2 regions of the Serratia sp. OS31 genome follow, and region 2 is predicted to be linked to the other one. Evidence: predicted binding sites of a transcription regulator. Region 2 holds the regulator's gene; the other holds the start of a gene.
What was found. The regulator PurR, encoded in region 2, represses purine synthesis genes. The targets are predictions, from matches to a motif close to CANGCAAACGTTTGCNTG.
Positions count from the first base shown of each region.

Region 1 (3,419 bases), on a different contig from region 2:
CCGTGTTTCTCAGGTAATTAAAGCGGCTGTTGCGCCCTATACTAAGCTAAGCGGCGTGCTGGTGGTACCAGTGCCGGTTTGAATGAAGAAAACGAGCGTTTTATCATGCAAATTTCACCGGTTCAAATTGCATGTTTATGTACAATCGTCAATGGGCGTTGATCGGCCGGATTGTTAACCCGTTGACAGCATTACTGATGAAAAGCGGGGGATATCATAATTTTCTAATTATGAAATGAATCCTCTGGCGATGATAAGGTGGGGCAGTTAACCTGAACCGATAGCCTAATGAGATAGGCGTTAAATCAACAAGAGAGCAAGCATGACTGATTCACCCATCCGCATTGCGATTGCGGGTTCCGGCGGCCGTATGGGCCGCCAATTGATCCAGGCCGTACATCAGGCGCAGGGCGTGGTTTTGGGTGCGGCAGTATCGCGTCCTGGCTCAAGCCTGATTGGCACCGACGCCGGTGAACTGGCGGGCATTGGTGCGCTGGGCGTAACCGTCAGCGACAGCCTGGAAAAAGTGGCCGACGATTTCGATATTCTGATCGACTTCACCCGTCCGGAAAGCACCCTGGCGTACCTGGCTTTCTGCGTCGAGCACAAAAAAGCCGTGGTGATAGGTACTACCGGTTTCGATGATGCGGGCAAAGAGGCCATCCGCGCCGCGGCTGAGCAGATTGGCATCGTCTTCGCCGCCAACTTCAGCGTCGGCGTGAACCTGGTGTTAAAACTGCTGGAAAAAGCCGCGCAGGTGATGGGCGACTATACCGATATTGAGATTGTTGAAGCGCATCATCGTCATAAGGTCGACGCCCCTTCGGGCACGGCTCTGGCGATGGGCGAGGCGATTGCCGGTGCGCTGGGGCGCGATCTGAAAGAGTGCGCGGTGTATGCGCGTGAAGGTCATACAGGTGAACGCGATCCGAAGAGCATTGGCTTTGCCACTATTCGCGCCGGCGATATCGTCGGTGAGCACACCGCCATGTTCGCCGACATCGGTGAGCGGGTAGAAATCACCCATAAGGCCTCCAGTCGCATGACTTTTGCCAGTGGTGCAGTTAAGGCTGCGATATGGCTTAAAGGCCATGATAAAGGTCTGTTTGATATGCGTGACGTGCTCAATTTAGACCAGTTGTAATTGATTTGTATGCCATCGTGATGTGGCTGTATTAATCATAATGCTATGATTAACGGACAATAATTTTATTGTCCTTTTTTTTAACATGATAAATAGGTGTTTTAAGTTGTTTTTGTTAGTTTTTCTTTGTTTTAGGTAGTTAACTTTTATTTTGTGGTGCTTTTGTCCCTTCTGACGTATCCCTCGCTCGTAAAAATGCCTGCAGAATGGTGATTTTCTGTCTTTAGCGCTCGCAACCGTTTACTCACCCGAGTTTAGACGTGTTTTTATGGCTACTAACCTCATTAAACGCCGAGAAGTGCAAAAATAAGAGAAAAAATGGCGCTTTGGGTAGACAAGCGGAGCACTCATCATTAAAATGCGCCCAATTTGCCAAAAATTGACCTTGAGGGCGGTTTTTGCATTGATTTAGATCTCGATATCTGAATTAATATGCAAATATTGTGATTGATTATTCCTTGGAGGGTGTTTTGATTAAGTCAGCGCTATTGGTTCTCGAAGACGGAACCCAATTCCACGGTCGGGCCATCGGGGCAGAGGGTACGGCAGTGGGGGAAGTGGTCTTCAATACGTCGATGACCGGTTATCAAGAAATCCTCACTGATCCTTCCTACTCCCGCCAGATCGTTACTCTTACTTATCCTCATATCGGCAATGTCGGCACCAATGCTTCCGACGAAGAATCCTCCGCTGTACACGCCCAAGGCCTCGTCATTCGCGACCTCCCACTGATTGCCAGCAACTACCGCAACGAAGAAGGCCTGTCTGACTACCTGAAGCGTCACAACATCGTGGCGATTGCCGATATCGATACCCGCAAGCTGACCCGTCTGCTGCGCGAGAAAGGGGCACAGAACGGCTGCATCATCGCCGCCGACACGCCGGATGCCGCCTTGGCGTTAGCGAAGGCCAAAGCCTTCCCGGGTTTGAAAGGCATGGATCTGGCGAAAGAAGTCACCACCCAGGAAGCCTACAGCTGGCAGCAGGGCAGTTGGACGCTTGAAGGCGAACTGCCGGAAGCCAAACCGGCCTCTGAGCTGCCGTTCCACGTGGTGGCCTATGACTTCGGCGCCAAGCGCAATATTCTGCGTATGCTGGTGGATCGCGGCTGCCGCCTGACAGTGGTGCCGGCGCAGACCCCGGCGGATGAAGTCTTGAAAATGAATCCGGACGGTATTTTCCTGTCCAACGGCCCGGGTGACCCGGAGCCATGCGATTACGCCATCGCCGCCATCAAGCAGTTCCTGGCAACCGACATTCCGGTGTTTGGCATCTGCCTCGGCCACCAGTTGCTGGCTTTGGCCAGCGGCGCGAAAACCGTGAAGATGAAGCTAGGTCACCACGGTGGTAACCACCCGGTAAAAGATCTGGATAACGACTGCGTCATGATCACCGCGCAGAACCATGGTTTTGCGGTAGACGAAAACAATCTGCCGGCCGAACTGCGCGTCACGCACAAATCCTTGTTTGACCACACGGTGCAGGGCATCCACCGCACCGATAAAGCAGCGTTCAGCTTCCAGGGCCACCCTGAAGCCAGCCCGGGCCCACACGACGCCGCGCCGCTGTTCGATCACTTTATCGAACTGATCGAGACTTACCGTTCTAACGCCAAATAATCAGGAGCAGTAAAAAATGCCAAAACGTACAGACATAAAAAGCATCCTGATCCTCGGCGCTGGCCCGATTGTTATCGGCCAGGCGTGTGAGTTCGACTACTCGGGTGCCCAGGCGTGTAAAGCGCTGCGCGAAGAGGGTTACCGCGTCATTCTGGTCAACTCCAACCCGGCCACCATCATGACCGACCCGGAAATGGCGGATGCGACCTACATCGAGCCAATCCACTGGGAAGTGGTGCGCAAAATCATCGAAAAAGAGCGTCCGGATGCCGTGCTGCCGACCATGGGCGGCCAGACCGCACTGAACTGCGCGCTGGAGCTGGAACGTCAGGGCGTGCTGGCCGAGTTCGGCGTGACCATGATTGGCGCTACCGCTGACGCGATCGACAAAGCGGAAGACCGTCGTCGCTTCGACGTGGCGATGAAAAAAATCGGCCTGGACACCGCGCGCTCCGGCATTGCGCACAATATGGAAGAAGCGCTGGCGGTGGCCGCTGACGTCGGTTTCCCGTGCATCATCCGCCCTTCCTTTACCATGGGCGGCACCGGTGGCGGCATCGCTTACAACCGCGAAGAGTTCGAAGAGATCTGTGAGCGTGGTCTGGACCTGTCTCCAACCAAAGAGCTGCTGATTGACGAGTCGCTGATCGGCTGGA
Region 1 covers NZ_JACJFQ010000001.1:41,839-45,257, reverse strand. Annotated here, with positions in the region: gene dapB (4-hydroxy-tetrahydrodipicolinate reductase) at 323-1,144, shown strand; gene carA (glutamine-hydrolyzing carbamoyl-phosphate synthase small subunit) at 1,615-2,763, shown strand; gene carB (carbamoyl-phosphate synthase large subunit) at 2,780-3,419, shown strand, end outside.
Region 1: the regulator PurR is predicted to act here: its motif matches at 1,374-1,391, upstream of carA (glutamine-hydrolyzing carbamoyl-phosphate synthase small subunit).

Region 2 (3,419 bases):
AAGGCAAACCCGGCCAGGAAGATACTCAGGCTGGCGCTGATGGCCCCGGCGGAAATCTGCAGGTCTTGCTGCATCATGCCAAAGGCGGGCAGGTACATGTCGGTGGCCAGGTAACCCAGCATGCTCAGGCCGGCAAGGTAGAACATAAAACCAAAGGAATTTCGCATGGTATTTCTCGTTAATATTTTATTGTCGCAGGTTTTTAGCGCCGGCAAGTGTATCCGGCTGGATCTCTGCTTGTGAAACGGTAATATTTGCGAGGTGCTGTTAAAAAAATTGAAGGCAAAACTATGTGGTCTGAATATTCCCTGGATGTCGTCGATGCGGTGGCCCGTACCGGCAGTTTCAGCGCTGCGGCGCAGGAACTGCATCGGGTGCCGTCGGCGGTAAGTTACACGGTGCGGCAGCTGGAGCAATGGCTGGCGGTGCCGCTGTTTGAGCGTCGTCATCGTGACGTGGAACTGACACCGGCGGGCGTGCTGTTTATTCAGGAAGCGCGTGGTGTCATCAAAAAAATGCTCGACACGCGACGACAGTGCCAGCAGGTGGCTAACGGCTGGCGGGGCCAGTTGAAAATTGCGGTAGATATCATCGTTAAACCCCAGCGTAGCCGCCAATTGGTGCTGGATTTTTACCGCCATTTCCCCGACGTCGAACTGCTGGTTCAGCCGGAGGTGTTTAATGGCGTGTGGGATGCGCTGGTGGACGGTCGTGCCGATATGGCGATCGGTGCCACAAGGGCGGTGCCCGTGGGCGGCGGTTTCGCCTTTCGCGATATGGGGGATATGTGCTGGCTGTGCGTGGCCAGTCCACAACATCCTCTGGCCGCGATAGAAGGGCTGTTGAACGACGATCAACTCCGGCCTTTTCCGTCGCTGTGCCTGGAAGATACTTCGCGCAACCTGCCCAAACGCGTGACCTGGACGTTGGACAACCAGCGACGCCTGGTGGTGCCGGACTGGGCCTCTGCGATAGATTGCCTGTGTGCCGGGTTGTGCGTTGGCATGATGCCCGCGCATCGGGTATTGCCTTTGGTGCAGCGCGGGGAACTGGTGGCGCTACAGTTGCAACAGCCATTTCCCGCCAGCCCTTGTTGCCTGACCTGGCAGCAAAATACGCCGTCACCGGCGATGGCCTGGTTACTGGATTATCTGGGAGACAGTGAAACCTTGAATCAGGAGTGGCTAAGCGAAGAATGACGCCGGAAACCGCGAGGGTTTCCGGCGCAGATAATTAGCGGCGATAATCGATGAACGGGCCGTCAGCGACCGAACGGCGCTCGACCAGCTTGGGATGAACCTCAATGACCTGCGACTCTTCACGTTTGCTGATAATGCGATCCAGCAGCATGGTGAACGCCATCTCACCCAGACGTTCTTTGGGCTGATGGATCGTGGTCAGTGCCGGGGTGAAGTAGCGGGCATTTCGTACGTTATCGTAGCCAATCACCGAAATGTCCTGCGGCACGCGCAGCCCAAGTTCATCGGCGGCGCAGATCGCCCCCATGGCCATGATATCGCCACCGCAGAATACCGCGGTAGGGCGTTGCTTCTGCGACAGTATCTGATGCATGGCCTTGTAACCGGATTCCGGCTCAAAGTCGCCCTGAACAATCCACTCTTCGCGCACGTCGATATTGGCTTCTTCCATGGCTTTTAAAAAGCCCTGATGGCGGCCGCCGCCGGTATTGCGTGCCAGCTGGCCCGGAATGGCTCCGATATCGCGGTGGCCGCGTTCAATCAGGTAGCGCCCGGCCAGATAGCCGCCTTCGAAGGCGTTATCGATAATGGTGTCGGTAAAGTCACCGCGTGCAGCGCCCCAATCCATGACGACCATCGGGATATTGCGATAATCTTCCAGCATGCCGAGCAGTTGGTCCGGGTATTCCGAACACATGACTAACAGACCATCGACGCGCTTTTGCGCCAACATCGCCAGATAGGCGCGTTGTTTGTCCAGATTGTTATGCGAGTTGCACAGGATCAGCGTATAGCCTTTGCTGTAGCAGCTGTTTTCCACCGCCTCGATCACTTCGGCAAAGTAAGGTGCTTCGCTCGACGTGGCCAGCAGACCAATAGATTTGGTGTGGTTGACCTTGAGGCTGCGCGCCACGGCGCTGGGTGAATAGTGCAGCTCTTTGATCGCGGCGCCAACGGCCGCTTTTGTCTCTTCGGCGACGAAACGAGTCTTATTGATGACGTGCGAAACGGTGGTGGTGGAAACGCCAGCGCGTTTGGCCACATCTTTAATCGTTGCCATGTAAAGAATGACTCCTGAACTCACATGTTGCAGTATGTAAGTGTGATGTTAATCGTTTGCCTGCGTAGATCCTTCTCCAAAGAAGCGAAAACTGAGTTTTTAGTGTGTTGAAGTCGTCAGCGCTTGGTCAGGAGGGGCATTTTGCCGGTACACAGTTGTGAACTGCGAATTTTGTCCCATATTGAGCAAAAGGGGAAGAGGTAATCGGTATTATAAACTGGGAAATGATAACAAGATTTTATCGGCCAACTGTGGGAAAATGGTTTAACACATTAATTGTGTGCCTTTTACCCTTGGGAAACCCAATCTGAAAAGGAGTTGTAATGGATACCGATTTGAAAATGTCACTGTTCACCACCCTGGGTGCGCTGGCTGTGATTATCGCTTTTAGCTTCACCGCTGCATTGAACTGATACTCTTCAGTCAACCAGGCGCAGTTCGCTACGCCTGGTTGTATTTCCCCGCTTTACGCCAGATTTTCCTCCACAAATGTCCAGTTAACCAGCGCCCAGAAGTTTTCCAGGTAGGCCGGTCGTGCGTTGCGATAATCGATGTAGTAGGCGTGTTCCCAAATGTCGACGGTCAGCAGCGGTTTGTCTTCACCGGTCAGCGGCGTGGCCGCGTTCGAGGTATTAACAATCGCCAGCGAGCCATCCGGTTTTTTCACTAACCAGGTCCAGCCTGCGCCGAAGTTTTTCACCGCGGCGTCGCTGAATTGTTCCCGGAAGGCGGTAAAAGAACCAAAAGCCTGATTGATCGCCGCGGCCAGTTTGCCCTGGGGCTCTCCGCCGCCCTGAGGTGACAGGCAGTGCCAATAGAAGGTGTGATTCCATACCTGGGCCGCATTGTTGAAGATGCCGCCGCTGGAAGCCTTGATGATAGCTTCAAGGGAGGAGCCTGCAAACTCGCTGCCTTTCAGCAGATTGTTCAGGTTGACCACGTAGGCGTTGTGATGCTTGCCATAGTGGTATTCCAGGGTTTCTGCCGAAATGTGCGGTTCGAGGGCGTTTTTTTCATAAGGTAGTGCGGGCAGTTCAAACGACATTGCTTCCTCCTTGTACAGTGCCAATTTTCCGTCAGAGCAACGGAAACGCAATTGGCCTGTTTTTATTGTGGATATTTAGCTTAGCAATTTTCGCGATGAAATACAGTGGGGCGGG
Region 2 covers NZ_JACJFQ010000007.1:149,328-152,746, reverse strand. Annotated here, with positions in the region: gene punC (purine nucleoside transporter PunC) at 1-167, opposite strand, end outside; gene punR (DNA-binding transcriptional activator PunR) at 291-1,199, shown strand; gene purR (HTH-type transcriptional repressor PurR) at 1,234-2,259, opposite strand; gene H5P17_RS08835 (YnhF family membrane protein) at 2,583-2,672, shown strand; gene sodB (superoxide dismutase [Fe]) at 2,726-3,304, opposite strand.